DNA from 2 places in the Cytobacillus sp. FSL W8-0315 genome. Region 1 is predicted to be linked to the other one. Evidence: predicted binding sites of a transcription regulator. Region 1 holds the regulator's gene; the other holds the start of a gene.
The links. The regulator LexA, encoded in region 1, represses DNA repair genes until DNA is damaged. The targets are predictions, from matches to a motif close to CGAACATATGTTCG.
Positions count from the first base shown of each region.

Region 2: a site for LexA is predicted at 7,112-7,125, ahead of uvrB (excinuclease ABC subunit UvrB). Genes of this name have one in related genera too.

Region 1 is NZ_JBBOOC010000001.1:3,890,045-3,899,136, reverse strand. It holds gene MKY20_RS19895 (hypothetical protein) at 1-1,882, shown strand, start outside; gene MKY20_RS19890 (hypothetical protein) at 1,959-2,651, shown strand; gene MKY20_RS19885 (hypothetical protein) at 2,707-2,970, shown strand; gene MKY20_RS19880 (HNH endonuclease) at 3,576-3,806, shown strand; gene MKY20_RS19875 (CBO0543 family protein) at 3,928-4,419, shown strand; gene MKY20_RS19870 (CBO0543 family protein) at 4,416-4,883, shown strand; gene MKY20_RS19865 (hypothetical protein) at 5,021-5,383, opposite strand; gene MKY20_RS19860 (DUF4257 domain-containing protein) at 5,709-5,993, opposite strand; gene lexA (transcriptional repressor LexA) at 6,279-6,902, opposite strand; gene yneA (cell division suppressor protein YneA) at 7,058-7,390, shown strand; gene MKY20_RS19845 (YneB family resolvase-like protein) at 7,400-8,047, shown strand; gene MKY20_RS19840 (DUF896 domain-containing protein) at 8,191-8,424, shown strand; gene tkt (transketolase) at 8,655-9,092, shown strand, end outside.
Region 2 is NZ_JBBOOC010000001.1:1,266,832-1,275,923, reverse strand. It holds gene MKY20_RS06520 (DUF4870 domain-containing protein) at 21-335, opposite strand; gene MKY20_RS06515 (hypothetical protein) at 691-1,035, opposite strand; gene MKY20_RS06510 (DUF459 domain-containing protein) at 1,243-1,956, opposite strand; gene uvrA (excinuclease ABC subunit UvrA) at 2,089-4,965, opposite strand; gene uvrB (excinuclease ABC subunit UvrB) at 4,973-6,952, opposite strand; gene MKY20_RS06495 (DUF2198 family protein) at 7,347-7,583, opposite strand; gene MKY20_RS06490 (alpha/beta-type small acid-soluble spore protein) at 7,733-8,008, shown strand; gene MKY20_RS06485 (M20 family metallopeptidase) at 8,168-9,092, opposite strand, start outside.

The DNA.
Region 1 (9,092 bases):
GGATGTATTAGAAGAAGGAGATAAAGCCGGGATTTTTTACAACTTTATGCCGGCATCTCAGTTCAGCTGGCGAAGCAGATACGAAAACACAATCAAAAAAGTGAAACAAAACCTTCCTACAGACCGTAATAAATTTGGTATTTCCTACTGTTTTAAATTAGCAATCGGGATACTTTCTTCCATCACAGATGGTATAGGGGAAGCGCTCGGGGGTGAAAACAAATCAAAGAAAGGAATTAATAGCATTAACATACTTGAGCAAACCTTGGAACGGTTAAACGGCGGGAAGAAGATTAATGAATCCACTCGAAAGAAGGCCACTGCAACTGTACTCGACACTCAAATTGTAGTGATCACCGAAAGCTCAGATAAATTAAGGCAGCGAAACAGTGCTCGGAGCTTAGCTCAATCATTTGAAACAATAACGGACGACAATAAATTAATTCCTAAATCTGTAAAGCCATTTAACTATACTGATTTTAAAATTAAAGCAGAAGTAAACAAAATAGGAGATGAAGAAGCTCAGAACTTTCTTTCTCTTGCTGGCCGAGACATATTGGAAAAATATAATTTCATCGAAAAGGTAGAAACTCAGGAGACAGAAGTTCCTGAAGACTTAAGAAAGGGAGTAATGAGAATTGGCACTAGCACCTACAGAGGGAATAAGCAGGATGCTTACCTTTCCACAGACAAAGAGTTTAAATACCTTTCACTGATTCTTATCGGACCGAACCGCGCAGGGAAATCAACATTAATCGGAAATCTTGCATTTGATTCAGTGAAGGTAGGGGAATGTACCATAATTTTTGATTACATTGGCAACTGTGAATTAAGCGAGGAAGTAGCAGCACTATTTTCCAAGGAGAAGGTTTTAAATGTAGAATGTAACGACTTTGAGAAGCTGCAAGGATTAGGATATAACGAGGTTGAAGTGAGTGCTGATCCATTTATCCAATATGACAATGCGAAAAAACAGACATCGCAATTAATGACTTTAGTAAATTCAATTAATACCGCGGATACTTACCTCTCACCTAAGATGGAGCGATATTTAACAAGTGCTTCCTTGGTCGTTTTTATCAGTGGTGGAAGTATCCGAGATGTATTTCAGGTCCTTCAAAATCATAATGCCAGACATCAATTTTTAATGAAAGTTCCTAAAAGCCAATACGAAAATTTAGATGAATACATGATGAGCCTTGATGAGCTTGATGATTATGACAAAGAAGGTAATATCCAAGGTACCAAATTGAATTTAATTGTGGGAATTATTGATCGACTTAATAAATTGAAGTCCAACACATACATGGAGCTCATGCTCAAAAAATCCACGGCTAATAATTTCAACCTTGTGGAAGAAATGCAAAAAAGCCAGCTGATTTGCTTTAAAATGCCCGAGCATATGTTTACTACAGACAATGAGAAAGATGTCTACTGCACGTACTGGATCACAAAGATTTGGATGGCTTTACAAATGCGGAAAATGAAGTTTAAAGATAACCGGAATGAAATGAGGAAGGTTAACTTGGTTATTGATGAGCTATACCAGGTAGAGAGTACTGAGAAATTTTTAACAAATAAACTCAGCAGGCTGCCTAAGTTTAACATCAAACCAATTATCAGCTGCCACTACTTGAATCAAATAAAAACAATTCGTTCAGAATTAAGAAGTGCTAGTGCAAGCTATATGTTGATAGCGGGGTGTGATAAGGAGAACTTTAAGGAGCTGCAGGATGAATTAAAGCCATATGAGCTGGAGGATCTCATGCAACTGAAGAGATTTCACTCTTTAAACCTCATCAAAACAAAAGATGGATATGGTCGTTTTATAACTAAACTTCCTGTACCAGTAGAAAGAAGACATAAAGAAAAAATAAATTGACAGGATATTGAAGAATAGATGGAAAAGTATATATTTGATGGTAAAATTTATTTATATATACAGAGGGGGAATTTGGGTGGAAATTGAAAGGGAAAAGGTCAGTTGGTTTAAAAGTATGAAAATTTGGATCGGTATTGCTGGTGTAGCTGTAGTTCTTTCTATCTTCTATACCATTGGATATTCAGGAGCTAAGGCCTTAATAGATGATGAAAAAGTCACCTATGATGAATTGGTAAGCAAAATTGGTGATAAAGAAAAAGAACTCAAAGAGGCCGAAGCAACATTAAAAGAGAGAGAACAAGAGATAAAAAATGAAATTTCTGAGTTAGAAAAACAATATGAGGATAGAAAATCCGAATTTGATGAAGCTTTAGCAGCTGTTGAAAATAAAAAACAATTGGAAACAGAAATCAAAAGCCTGGAGTCCACAAAAACAGGTCAAGAAAAAACTGTCTCTAATTTAACTGCAGTTATAAAAACAAAAAGAGAAGAACTTGCAAAAATTGAAGAGGTAATAAAAGAAAAAGATGCAGCTCCTGTAAACTTGAGCGCTGGCCACTTTATAGTTGGGAATGATGTGCCTCTTGGAAGGTATAAAGCAGTACCAGTTGGAAGGGGTAGTAATTTCGTGGTGTATGATTCAGCTGGGTCATTGATTGTTAACACCATTCTTGGTTCTGACAACGGTGTCCCTGAGTACGTTTTTTCTGCAGAGTTTGAATATGAAATCCAGACAGAAGCACCAGTAAAATTAATCCCTGTTGAATAGAATAAAGTCCCTCCCGCATACTGCAGGGGGACTTTATTTTTGGGAGGAGCGCTTCATGGTTGAATATCCTTTTGATCTTGAATTTATTAAAAAGAGAATGGCAATTCCACAAAAGATAGCTAAACTATCTTATTTAAATGAAAAAGCAGCTATCAAATATATGCGAATTTGGGGAGAAAAGAAAATGCCAATTACCATCTTATTTGATGAATTAATTGCAACTATTAAACAGAAACGGATGATCTTAAACATTAAATTATTGGCGCCCCCAATTTTGCCCCCATATTGCCCCCTTTTTAAAAAACTTAAAGATAATTAATGAAAATACAATTTAATTAAATCCCTATTTATCCGCATTTATAATAGAAAGTAATAAATAAATACGGATTAACTCATGTTCCGTACGCAAGTGCATCCATGGGAGCGCGAGCAGTACCTGAGCATGTACTAATAAGTAAACCCCTTGACACCATAGGTGTTGAGGGGTTTTTGTTTTCGGGTAAATTATTTAAAAAATTACCACAAGAACCTTAGTTCATAGTAAGAAAAAAAATACAACAATCAAGCCTATTGATGTAATTCCGTAACCTTTTTTAATTCTATAATCGGTTCCAGGAATCTTAGTTATTAAGTAATAAATTGGAATTACAAGTAATATGGGAAGAAAAACCCTTGCATTAGCTGAGAGGTTTTCAAATCTTGAAATTATCGTACCAATAATCAAAAGAGGAATAAAAGTTAGCAAATAGGCAAGTGACACTCTTTTCACACCTTTTTTCTGAATTATACCAAATTTCCAAAATTAAGGGCATCAATTATTAAAGTAACATGGATTCCTAAAATGATGTAAAAAGAAACCAAATTTATACCTTCCTAAAAATAATCGTAAATTTCAGGCAACATTATGAGTAGTTTTATAACAGTGTGGAATGGAAGAAGCTACGAGTAGTAATCAAGAAGCGTGACAACTATGAATGCCAGGAATGTAAACGGAAGGGGCGCTTAAGCATTGAAACAAATGAATACAGTGAGAGTGGTAAGGGTAGGAAGATCCAGTTGCTTGTTCACCATATCAAGGAGCTCGAGCTTCATCCAGACTTAGCGTTTGGTGAAGATAACATGGATACTGTTTGTGTCGATTGCCATAACAAATAACATGGCCCAGACTTCAAAAATATGAAGCTAAACAAATGGCAGCATGATGAAAAGTGGAGTATCGATTTTTTTAATTATGTAAACAAATAGTATTAAATAGTTCTAATGAAAGGTGACTTAAATGAATCTTGAAAGATGGATTATAATGGGGGTATTAATACTAAGTATCATGTGTCTCAAGCTGCTAGTACCGGGAGACAAGGTTAGAGAAGCGTGGGTTATCTTTTTATTTCTGCAGGTCATTACATGGCCAGCCGGTTTAATAGCAGTAGAAATGGGTTGGATTGAATATCCGATTCAATTGTACCCTAAGGCAAATTTATATAATAGGACTAGTTTTTCCTTTGAGTTCTTCCTATTCCCGGTAGTCGCCATTATTTTTAGTTTGTATTTTCCAAGGAACAAAAAAGGGTTTGGCTCACTATTGTATTATGTTTTCTTTGCTGGATTTTTTACCTTCTTAGATGCTGTATTAGAATCTAAAACCAAACTGGTTGAGTACCATGAATGGAAATGGTATTGGACACTAGTAACAGTAATGATTGCTCTATATATAAATGATAAATTTTATCGATGGTTTTCTAAAAGATTAATTTTGGTGGACTTAAAATGACCAGAGAAGTCCTGATTTTATTATGTTCGTGGATTTTATCATTGTACTTGTTATTAAGATATATCCCAACCGAAAGTAAAAGGTTAGCTTGGATAACCTTTATATTTGTTCAATCAATAGCATGGATACATGAATATATACAATTGGTATTTGGATTAGTTGAGTTTCCGTATAGAGAATTTAATAAAGCGACAAATATGAGCTTTTCATTGCATTATATTGTTTATCCCACAATTGCGGTGTTTTTTATACTTTTTTATCCAAAAGAAAAAGGGACAAGAAGAACATTTTTGTACTACTTACTATTTTCAATGGGGATAACAACTTACTCCTATCTTCTCGAAAAATTTAGTTCATTGTATCACTATATTCACTGGAACTGGTTCTTTGGATTAATTACCAACATGATTCTTCTTTATGTTGTAAAGATATATATATTTTGGTTTAAAAAAGGTCTGGTGTAACGAGTTGAAATATCTAGGTTCCCCCCGAGAAATATTAATAGTAAGGATTCTGTGTTAGACGACTAATTTAACCAAGGCAGGGGGCGTAAATTAAGAATAAGAATTAAGAGCTCAGGCGATAAAGGCGTGGCAACAAATCATTTACTTAAAATAAACGCCAGTACAGTGCCCCATATGAAAATCACTAAATAGAATAACCTTTGCAATAGACCGGCGTGCATAGGGATGAAAATTATTAACATATTGAGTGTGACTATGACTAGTAATGTAACTAAACAGTATTGAGTCCAGCGTTTTCCAATTTCTAAAGATTTTGCGTATAGCCAAAGACCGGGCAAAACAGTTATCATGTCAAGTTGAGCTGCTATTGAATGCCAAAATAGATTTATATCTGCTGGTATAAAGCCAGTCACAATATTCCCTAAAGCTAAGATAAGAATAAATATGGTTGCTAGCCGGTTTAGTCCTGTTTTCAAGGGTTTGTGAAAGATATAAAACACCAATGCTGCACTTATATAAAAAAATCCATTGGGCCTTTGCTTATTCCTTTTTTATCTTAGTTTCACTATACTTAATTGCCCATTGGTTCAGCAGAAGGAGCAGTTTTGAAAAAATAGTTAAAGAGGATTTCTAACGGCAAGGATTAGTATTTATGTTTCGTACGCAAGTACATCCCTTGGAGCAACGAACACTACATGAGCAATTACTTTAAAAATTCGAAAACACTCTGTTTGCATGAGCAGGGGGTTTTTACATAGCTAAAATACAAAAACCCCGTTTCTAAGTGAACGAGGTTTTAACTAATTTGTATTTCCCTGCATCTCTCTATTCTTTATGTCTGATCTTTAGGAAATCGAGACATGTCAGCAGTGCATCTCCTCCAAATCCTGCAATTACCGCAAGGAGCACTACCTTTAAGGCAGAGTCAGGATCTGAAGATACGACCAAAAAAACAGCCGCTAAAGCCCCCATGATTACTTCTTCAAAGACCCCCAGATAGATGAATTTTTTTGTCCTTCTGGGTTTGACCATTTTGCCTTCTTTCCGAATATGTCCAACGACACCGACCAGCCCACCAATCAACAAAGCGAAGGTAATGTTCAAAAACATTTTTTCTTCACACTCCTAAAGTCGAGATTTTGGACAAGCGACCTTAGGTTGATTCTCGGTGTATTACCATTATATAGAAAGTGGCTATAAAATAATATGCATAAAAATACCGAATTTTCTGAATAATAAAATAGTCATACATGACTGCAACTTAGTACCAACAGAAAAGGTATCAGTTACTTTCGTATGATTTCACTAATAGCATCAGGTAATAGGAACTGATAACCTTCTTAAAATTGGAAAAAATAAAAAGCAGGCAGTGGCTGCCTGCTTTTTATCATTCTATTAATGCATATGGCGGTATACACCTATAACTTTGCCAAGGATGGAAACATTTCGAAGGATGATAGGTTCCATTGTAGAGTTTTCCGGCTGAAGCCGGATATAGTCTTTTTCTTTAAAGAATCTTTTGACAGTTGCTTCATCTTCCTCTGTCATGGCAACCACGATATCTCCATTATTAGCAGTGCTCTGCTGTTTGACGATGACATAGTCGCCATCAAGGATTCCGGCTTCAATCATACTTTCCCCCATGATTTCAAGCATGAATACATGCTCATCAGCTGGTGCCATTCTTTCTGGAAGAGGGAAGTATTCTTCAACATTTTCAATGGCTGTTATCGGCTGCCCTGCAGTTACTTTACCGACGATCGGAACATTGACTGCACTGACCTTAGGGATGTGAGAAGACTCGTCCAGATCTAAAATTTCAATGGCGCGCGGTTTAGTAGGATCTCTGCGGATCAGCCCTTTGCTTTCAAGACGGGCGAGATGGCCGTGAACTGTTGAGCTTGAAGCCAGGCCGACTGCTTCCCCGATCTCCCTTACAGAAGGCGGATAGCCTCTCAATTTAACTTCCTCTTTAATAAACTCTAATATATCTTGCTGCCTTTTTGATAATTTCACCATCTTTACGCACCTCGTATGTTTTTGTTGTCTCAATTATAGCATCAATTACCATATGATACAAACATAAGTTCGAATTTTTATTGACACAAAACAAATGTTCGGTCTATAATAAAAACATCAAATGCGAACATACATTCTTTTAGAGGTGGTATATCATGCTGAAAAAATTGTGGAAATCATATTCTTATGCTATTATTCTCTTCGTTTTAAGCCTGACAGCATCGTTTATTATGCTCATTCAGATAGAGACACCTGATACGGAAAAGTTTGTGAAAGTCACTGTTGCAGAAGGTGACTCTTTATGGGAAATTGCTGAGAGTTTTTCGGCTGAACATTCGCTGTCTACAGATCAATTTATTAATTGGGTCGAACAAAATAATGAGATAGCGGCAGGCAGGATTTTTCCGGGCGATGAAATTGTTATTCCAGTAAAAGCACTGGATGACGAGCCTTATAAAGAGCTTGCCAGTTCAGACTTTTATGAATAAGGAGAAGTTATGAAAGCAATTATTTACTGCAGGGTTAGTACAACAAAGGATACTCAGGAAACGTCCCTTTCAAGACAGGAAGAAGAGCTGGTGAATCTGGCGAAAAAGCATGATTTTGAAGTAGTCAAGGTGATACGCGAACAGGCCAGTGGATATGACCTTGAAAGAGACGGTATATTGGAGCTTTTAGACTTAATTAAAGAAAAGGATATCAAGGTTGTCCTCATTCAGGATGAAACCAGGCTGGGGCGGGGTAATGCAAAGATAGCGATACTCCATTGCATCCTAAAGGAAGAAGTTCAGCTGTACAGCATTTCGAATAACGGCCAGCTCGAGCTTTCGGAATCAGATTCGATGGTGCTGAACATTGTTGGGATGGTAGAAGAATATCAGAGAAAGCTTCATAACATCAAAATTAGACGCGGCATGCAGCGGGCTGTTGATAAGGGATACCGCCCCGAGAAGAACTTAAGCAATCAGGGAACAAATGGCGGCAGGGAAAGAATAGAGGTGCCGATAGAGGAAATTGTCCGGCTAAGGAAAAACGAGTTAACATTTGCAGAGATTGCTGCAACACTCAGAGGCTTTGGCTATAATATCTCAAAAGCAACAGTCCACAGAAGGTATAAAGAGTATATGGAATCACTTGTTGAATAGAGCACTTTTCTTGTCAAAAGTGTTCTTTTTTAGTATGATGGCAGTTGAGTTTCAGTATTGTTCCATATCTGAAGCTATTGTATAATAAAAACTTCTATCAGAATATCCAAAGGTAAACTTTTGATATAAAGGAGCTTTAATATATGCTGCCAAAACAAAAACTTGCCCGAATTAATGAACTGGCAAAGAAGGCAAAGGAATCAGGTTTAACAGAAGCAGAAGCAAAAGAACAGACTTCTCTCCGCAAAGAGTATTTGGAGACTTTTCGCTCTGGCATGCTGAACACGCTTAAAGGTGTTACAATCGTTGACCCGAAAGGAAATGACGTAACTCCGAAAAAGCTAAAAGACTTCCAAAATAAAAACCGCCTTCACTAATATTATAATTGCAAGGGATACACAATGCTGTATTCCTTCTTTTAATAGAAAGCGGAGATGACTTCTATTACCGGCTATCTCCGCTTTTTTTACATACGCCGGGTCTTTTTGTGTCAATATAGTAACAAACCGGCTTTTTTGTCCTTTTCCTGACCCTATTGGTTGTGAAAAAAAAGGACACCCGATAATATTAAAAGAGTAAAGAATTACTACTCGAAAGGATGTATTGAATGTTTAATCACACAGATGAACTATCCATCAGTTCCATTCGTACTTTATCAATCGACGCCATTGAAAAGGCGAATTCCGGCCATCCGGGGATGCCGATGGGTGCAGCGCCAATGGCTTATACGCTTTGGACACGCTTCATGAACCATAACCCGAAAAATCCTGAATGGTTCAACCGTGACCGTTTCGTCCTTTCTGCTGGACATGGCTCCATGCTTTTATACAGCCTTCTTCATCTTTCTGGCTATGATGTTTCCATGAATGACATTAAAGAGTTCAGACAGTGGGGAAGCAAGACGCCAGGTCACCCTGAATATGGCCATACTCCAGGTGTTGACGCAACAACAGGCCCATTAGGTCAAGGTATTGCAATGGCTGTTGGTATGGCAATGGCTGAACGCCACCTGGCTGCAACATACAACAAAGACAACTTCAATGTT
Region 2 (9,092 bases), 2.6 Mb from region 1:
TTGGCCCTCCTCTATTATTTCTATTCTTGCATCAGGACTTTTACCCCTTTAATGATATTCCAGATAAGTACAATTAATAGCAGAATGATCGTGATGCCCACAGCTGCAAGAAATAGGACCGGGATTTCCTGATCATTTACTGTGAACTGGGTCACCCCAGCAAAAACAATAAACGGAACAGGAACCAGCGGAATCAAATGTGATAAGAATGCACTCTTGGCATGCCGCTTCACTTCCGTGTCTTCTGATGCAAAAAATACAATGAGCGGAAAAATAAATCCTGCGAACATAATGCTAAAATAGCTTAAGGCAGACAGAACCTTTCTTGTTTCCATTGTTTTCAGCTCCTTTATCGCAGTCTAACGGGCAGTAAGACCCCCACTTCAAGACTCAGAGAAACCAATGGAGGATAAGTGGGGGGGCAAACTGCCCGTAAAGGCCCGATTGGTTCAACTAACAATCAATGGGGATAAAAAAACCCCACTGATTGAAGTTTCACCTTATCTGTCATACGGAAATGGAGCGCTAAAAGTTTCAGCCTCTTCTTCATTATAGAAAATCAAAGGAGTATTTTCCTTCATATTTCTAAAAATACATCTGCAGGCTGAGGGGTTCCATAGCCTCAAGTCGCATAGCTTTTTTCTATATTAAAAACCGCCTTTCTTGAAAAGACGGTTTTATGATTATGTCCTATTTATAGGCAGCTGCCAGGTCAGTGCGAGGCGCTTCCTTCTTTTTCACTTCGTCGATTTTATTGACAAACATTTGGAAAACTTTTCGTTTTTCATCCAAATCACGTATGTATTCTTTCAATTCGTTATACTTCTCTTCAAAAGGCTTATGATACATTTCGCGGATATTATCAATAATCTCTTCGTTCACAGTAGACTGGATAACCTGCTTTGTAATTCCATATTTGTAGGAATATACTTTAAGCTCTTTTTTAACATCCTCATATTCATTATTAATCTGATCCAAAACCTCAGAAATATCTTCTTTCCATTCTTCCAGAGACTTCTCTAAATAATCCTCCATAATGACCTCCCCTTCTGTTTCCAGGCAATAGCTTCCCTTATATAGGAGTATAACGCTGCTTGGTTACATCGATTTTGCTGGAACATTACATTGTGTTATCAAATGGTCAGAAAGGAAGGAACTTCAAATGGTTCTTTTGATTTGACCTGTTGATTTCCGCTCCAGGCAACAGGGTGCTAAAATCAATTTAGTAAGCTTTAAATTTTATTAAAAAGAAAAGCCTTCCATAATCCTATCCGCAATCATCTCATATCCCTTTCCGTTCGGATGAAGGGAATCAGCGAAGTACTGTTTCTTGTTTTTTCCCTTGAATAGTTCATTGGTAGAAATGTAGGTGATATTTTTATCTTCCGCTGCTTTTTTTCTTATGGAATTGTTCCAATGGTCAATATATTTTTCAATCTGGTCACCGTCCTGATAGGGATTGTATAGTCCGAGAAGGATAACAGGTGCATCACTGTTGGCGGTTTCCAGTGTTTCCAGGATTCCATTCAGTTTATCCTCATAAATGTCTTTAGCTTCAACCAGTTTTTCGTGATGGAGCGGATAAAGATCCCCTCCGTTGCTTTTCAGCAAATCGTTTGTTCCAATATATACGATAAACATATCTGCATTTTTAATATCCTGTGCCACTTCCGGTTTGAGCATTTGCTGAAGGACATCCGAAGATTTAAAGCCATACACTCCATGATTTGTTATTGTATAATTCTTCTCCGGAAATGTCCGATCCAGTTTGCTCTGCAGCCTGCCAATGTACCCCTCCTCAGTTTCATCTCCATATCCGTAGGTGAGCGAATCGCCAAAAGCTACAATCGATTGATTGCTTTCAGCCTTTTTTTCCTCTCCAAGAAATGTGATGGATAGATAGATGCCGAACCCAAGCAAAATAAGGCCTGCCAAAAGGTAGATTTTATTTTTCATAGTGAATGTTCCTTTCTTGGTTGAGATTATTGAGGGTTGCTGCAGACGCATGTTCTATACCCCTCATCCAGAAGAATTAATCTCTTTTACATAAAAAAGAAACAGTACCAAAACGGTACTGCTTCCTCCTAATTAAGCGTTTGTCACGCCCTCTTTCTCTTCAATTTGCTGTTTCATTCTCAGGCGGTCTCTTTCCAGGATTGGTTTGAGGTATTTGCCTGTGTAGGATTCCGGGACTTCGGCAATTTTTTCCGGTGTACCGGCTGCTAAGATGGTACCTCCCTTATCTCCGCCCTCAGGTCCCAGGTCCACTATATAGTCGGCTGCCTTGATGACATCAAGATTATGCTCAATAACCAGTACCGTGTCTCCATTTTCAACAAGACGCTGAAGGACCACGAGCAGTCTTGAGATATCATCTACATGAAGACCTGTTGTCGGTTCATCAAGAATGTACAGGGAGCGGCCCGTTGAACGGCGGTGCAATTCGGAAGCAAGTTTGACACGCTGCGCTTCACCGCCGGACAATGTTGTCGCAGGCTGTCCCAAAGTGATGTAGCCCAGGCCAACATCATAAATCGTCTGCAGCTTGCGGCGGATTTTAGGAATATTTTCGAAAAACTCCAGTGCATCTTCCACTGTCATATCGAGAATCTCCGAAATATTCTTCCCTTTATACTTCACTTCAAGTGTTTCCCTGTTATAGCGTTTGCCATGACATACTTCACATGGCACATACACATCAGGCAGGAAGTGCATTTCAATCTTGATGATCCCGTCTCCGCGGCATGCTTCACATCGTCCGCCTTTTACATTGAAGCTGAAGCGCCCCTTTTTGTAGCCTCGAACTTTTGCTTCATTGGTTGAAGCAAATACATCACGAATATCATCAAACACTCCGGTGTATGTTGCCGGGTTGGACCGAGGTGTCCGTCCGATTGGAGATTGGTCGATATCAATGACTTTGTCGAGGTGATCCACACCTTTAATTTCTTTATGCTCACCCGGCTTTGATTTGGCTCTATGAAGCTTTTGGGCAAGCCCTTTATGAAGAATTTCATTAATCAATGTACTCTTGCCCGAACCTGATACACCAGTAACGGAAATAAAAGTACCGAGCGGGAACTTAACATTCACATTTTTAAGATTGTTTTCTTTAGCCCCTTTAATTTCGATAAAGCGCCCGTCATTCTTGCGGCGCTCAATTGGAAGCGGAATGAATTTCTTGCCTGACAAATATTGCCCTGTCAGGGAGTTTGGATCATCCATTACCTCCTGAGGGGTACCAGCTGAAACGATTTGTCCGCCATGAACCCCTGCTCCCGGACCTACATCAATTAAATAGTCAGCTGCCACCATTGTATCTTCATCGTGTTCCACCACGATCAGGGTGTTGCCGATATCCCGCATATTTTTCAGTGTATCAATCAAGCGGTCATTATCACGCTGATGGAGACCAATGGAAGGCTCATCCAGAATGTAGAGTACACCTGTCAGGCGCGAACCGATTTGTGTGGCCAGGCGGATACGCTGGGCTTCACCGCCGGACAAAGTTCCCGCTGCCCGGCTTAATGTCAGGTAATCCAGCCCGACATTAATGAGGAAGCCTAGCCTCTCCTTAATCTCACGGAAAATGAGTTTGGCAATCTTCATTTCTTTTTCAGACAGTGTCAGATTCTCAAAGAAGCTGAATGCTTCCTCAATCGAATATTCTGTCACATGGCCGATATGCTTTCCTGATACAAGCACCGCAAGCGTTTCCGGCTTCAGACGGTAGCCTTTACAGGAAGGACATGGATGCTGGGCCATGTATTTTTCCATTTGCTCCCGGATATAATCAGAACTTGTTTCTTTATAGCGGCGCTCCACATTGCGGATGACACCTTCAAAATGGATATAATTCTCCCGCACCTGGCCAAAATCGTTTTCATATCGGAAATAAATGCTGTCCTTGGCGGATCCGTATAAAACTTTTTCAAGCAAGTGTTCAGGAATATCCTTAACCGGAACGTCCATATCAATTCCATAATGATTGCATACCGCCTCCAGCAGCTGAGGATAATATTGAGAGCTGGTCGGTTCCCATGGGGCAATAGCATTTTGCTTTAATGAAAGATCCTTATTGGGTATGACCAGATCAATATCTACCTCCAGCTTTGAGCCCAATCCGTCACATTCCGTACAGGCACCAAACGGACTATTAAAAGAGAACATTCTTGGCTCAAGTTCGCCGATTGAAAACCCGCATTGAGGGCATGCGTGGTTCTCGCTGAACAGCAGTTCTTCTTCCCCGATTACATCCACAAGCACCTTGCCATTGCCCAGATTCAACGCGGTTTCCAATGAATCTGCAAGCCTTGGTGCTACGCCTTCTTTTACGACAATCCGGTCGATTACTACTTCTATAGAGTGCTTTTTATTTTTTTCCAGCTCAATCTCATCACCGAGATCCATCATTTCTCCGTCGACACGGACACGGACAAACCCCTGCTTTTTGACATCTTCAAACACTTTTACATGTGTCCCTTTTCGGCCGGATACAAGCGGAGCCATAACCTGGAGTTTTGTTCTTTCAGGGTACTCCATAATCCGGTCAACCATTTGCTCTATGGTCTGTGAGGAGATTTCAATATTGTGAATCGGACAGGTTGGACGCCCCACCCTTGCAAATAATAATCGCAGATAATCATAAATTTCTGTCACCGTTCCCACTGTGGAACGAGGATTTCTGCTTGTCGTCTTTTGGTCAATTGAAATGGCAGGAGACAGACCTTCGATCGCATCCACGTCAGGCTTATCCATCTGGCCGAGGAATTGCCGGGCATAAGCAGATAATGATTCCACATAGCGGCGCTGCCCTTCTGCATAAATCGTATCAAATGCCAGTGAGGACTTTCCTGAACCTGAAAGTCCTGTCAGGACGACAAGCTTATCTCTCGGAATGGTGACATCTATATTTTTCAGATTATGGGCTCTGGCACCCTTTACAATCAGTTTATCCATCGCCATTTTTACGTCATCCTTCCGCTTTCAGCTCTAATATTAGATCACGAAGCTCGGCAGCCCTTTCGAAATTCAGGGATTTGGCCGCTTCCTTCATTTCTTTTTCCATATCGCCGATCAGCTTCTCGCGCTCCTTCTTGTTCAGCTTGCCGAGCTTTGCTGACGGCTGGTATTCTTCCTGCTCTTCTGCCGCATGTGTTGCACGGATTGAATCGCGTATATCCTTCTGTATAGTCATTGGCGTGATGCCATGCTTCTTATTGTACTCTTCCTGAATGGACCGGCGGCGCTTTGTTTCACTGATGGCTTTTTCCATGCTGTCAGTGATCCGGTCTGCGTACATAATGACATGGCCATTCGCATTACGCGCTGCACGTCCAATCGTCTGGATGAGTGAACGTTCCGAACGGAGGAAACCTTCCTTATCAGCATCAAGTATAGTAACGAGAGACACTTCCGGTATATCAAGTCCTTCCCTTAGAAGGTTGATTCCGACTAACACATCGTATTTACCTAGACGAAGCTCTCTGATAATCTCAATCCGCTCAAGCGTTTTTACCTCTGAGTGCAGATACTGCACTTTAATGCCGATTTCTTTTAAGTAGTCTGTCAAGTCCTCAGACATTTTCTTTGTTAATGTAGTGACAAGCACACGTTCATTTTTCTGAATGCGATCCTGGATTTCACCGATTAGGTCATCAATTTGCCCTTCGATTGGACGGACATCAATAGTAGGATCAAGCAAACCGGTTGGGCGGATAATTTGCTCAATCATTTCCGGTGTATGCTCAAGCTCATAAGGGCCAGGTGTTGCCGAAACAAAGACAGCCTGTTTCACATGCTTTTCGAACTCGGTAAACGTAAGCGGCCTGTTATCCATGGCTGAAGGCAAACGGAAACCATGGTCCACAAGCACGGATTTTCTTGCCTGGTCACCATTGAACATACCGCGGATTTGCGGCAGAGTTACGTGCGACTCATCAATCACAATTAGAAAGTCTTCCGGAAAATAATCCAGAAGGGTATACGGTGTTGAACCAGGCGGCCTTAATGTAAGGTGGCGGGAGTAGTTTTCTATGCCGGAACAAAAACCCATCTCCCTCATCATCTCAAGGTCATAGCGGGTCCGCTGCTCGAGGCGCTGGGCTTCAAGCAGCTTATCGTTTTCTCTTAATTCAGCAAGGCGCTCTTCCAGTTCTTTTTCAATGTTCTGGACGGCGATCCGCATTTTTTCTTCACGCGTTACGAAGTGGGATGCCGGGAAGATCGCAACGTGCTCACGTTCACCCATAATTTCTCCGGTGAGGGCATCTACTTCACGGATCCGGTCTATCTCATCCCCGAAAAACTCTACACGGATACAATGCTCATCCCGTGATGCCGGGAAAATCTCTACTACATCCCCGCGTACACGGAAGGTGCCGCGCTGGAAGTCGATATCATTGCGTTCATACTGAATGTCAACGAGCCTGTGAAGAAGCTGGTTCCTCTCAATCTCCATGCCGGTTCTGAGGGATAGCACCATTTCACTGTATTCTTCAGGAGAACCCAAACCATATATACAAGACACACTGGCAATTATAATGACATCTTTGCGCTCAAATAATGAAGAAGTCGCCGAGTGGCGGAGCTTATCAATTTCATCATTGATGCTTGCATCTTTTTCAATAAAGGTATCTGTAGAAGGCACATATGCCTCCGGCTGATAGTAGTCATAATAGCTGACAAAATACTCAACAGCATTGTTTGGAAAAAAGTCCTTAAATTCACTGTATAACTGCCCTGCAAGTGTCTTATTATGCGCAATGACTAGCGTCGGCTTGTTAACCTCTTGTATAACATTTGAAACTGTGAAGGTTTTTCCCGTTCCTGTTGCACCCAAAAGCGTCTGGTGCTTCTTGCCGGAATTAATTCCCTCCACAATTTTTTTGATTGCCCCAGGCTGATCGCCCTGAGGGGAATATTTTGAGACTAATTCAAATTGATCCTTCACCTATAAGCCTCCCGTTCAAATTACTTTTATCTATATATTAATCACAAACCAGCATTGAAAGAATTTAAGATCCGGGATGCATGGCTGATTTGTCAGTTTTTTACTCAAAACTCATATCATCATTCTACCACAAAGAGCCTAAAACAAACCAACAATATACGAACGGATATTCGTTTTTTTATTTTTGCCGGGTAAATATTGCTTGGGAAATATGCCGAATTCTTGAGGGTGGTGTCGAAGCAAGGTTAATCAAACGTTTGATTAACCTCCTGAAATTAAATCAAACGTTTGATTGATATTGATTAATAGCTGATTTTATGCGAGCAAAAATACAGCTGAAATTTCATTTTACAAAAAACCTGTCGATACGTTTGATCGACAGGTTCCGCAAAAATTATTCCGCACTTGGCTTTGTTTTGGGCTTCAGTTTTTGAGCGTACCAAAACCCGACAGTCAATGAAAGTGCGTCTATAACAATCAAGGCAAATGAATTTGTATACCCTTTATAGACAGAAGCAGCAATCAGTCCCACCGTCAATACAAGCCCAATCACACGATTATAGCTTACTCTCGTAAAGAGCAAAACCAGCAGGCCGGGCAGCAGCAGAGCTGACAAGTATTTTAATGCCAACCAAAACACCTTCTTTTGTTTATTCACAATGATTCAGGGTTTCTAACATTAGAATATCTTTTCATAAGAAGATGTACAAGTTTTTTCAGTGTTATTCCCTATGTTCTATCACATAATAAGAAAAAGTACTTATTATGGAGGAATGCATCATGGCAAGAAGAAAAAGACGCCCGCTTGTGCCGGAATCAAGAGCGGCATTAGACCAGCTTAAAAATCAGGTAATGGCAAACCAGGGATACCATGTTGACAATGAAAATCCCGATGTCGTGAAATATGAAATTGCCGAGGAGGCCGGTGTGCCATTGAAGCCGGGATATAACGGCCGTCTTACATCCAAACAGGCAGGAACAGTGGGCGGGAAGATTGGCGGAAGTATGGTGAAGGAGCTTATTCGGATGGCACAGGAACAGATGAAGGAACAGTAGGTAATCGTGAACTTCGGGAAAAGAATGAGAAAATTGGGGAAACGCAGACTAAATTTACGGAAAATATTATTCAGCAAATTAGGGAAAGAAACCTCCAATTTGAGGAAAAGACTCACTGAATAAGGAAAAGCTATCCCGCAAAGAGGATAGCTTTTGTTCTTATTCAGCGGCTTTCCGCTCTAGAAATTCCTGTTTAATGGATTTAAGCAGCTCCTGGTCTGTTACCAGCTGGAAGGCAGTGAGTGCGAGCCCTTTTGCCCCGGTTATCAGTGCTTCGTCTCCTTTTACAGATGCTGCAGCCTCACGAAACGGAACTGTATGGGCAACAAGATCATCTGCACCAATTTTAATATAAGGATGAATGGTTGGCACCACTTGGCTGATGTTGCCTGCATCCGTCGAGCCGATTCCATCTCTGTCCCCTTCAACGACCGTTTCTCCCAAGTCTTCAATCACTTCTTTAAACACTTGGTCATATGTCTTGTTTAACAGCAGGTTATCAACTTCATTTTGAAAAGCAATAACATTGAGCTTTGCTCCGGTTGCCAATGCGGCGCCTTCAGCGACAGCTTTAACCTTCCGTGTTACCTCATTAAGACTGGTTCTGGTTGTAGCACGGATGAAGAATCTGGCTTTTGCATACTCAGGGATAATATTTGGAGCATCCCCGCCATGAGTAATAATGCCATGGATTCGTACATCATCCTTTAATTGCTGACGAAGGGCATTAATTCCGTTAAATAGCTGAATAACTGCATCAAGGGCATTGATTCCTTCCTCCGGTGAAGCTGCCGCATGGGCAGGCTTACCGATAAACTCGAAGTCAAGCGGATCAACTGCCAGTGATGAACTGGTCAGGCGGGTATGGTTTGATGGATGAACCATTAGGGCAGCGTCAATGCCTTCAAGTAAGCCATGCTTCACAAAGCTGCCTTTTGCACTTCCATTTGGCCCGCCTTCTTCTGCCGGGGTTCCAAATACTACTGCCTCTCCTCCGGTCTCATCAATAACCTTGCTCAATGCAATGGCTGCTGCCACACTTGTTGTGCCAATGATATTGTGGCCGCATCCATGACCCAGCCCG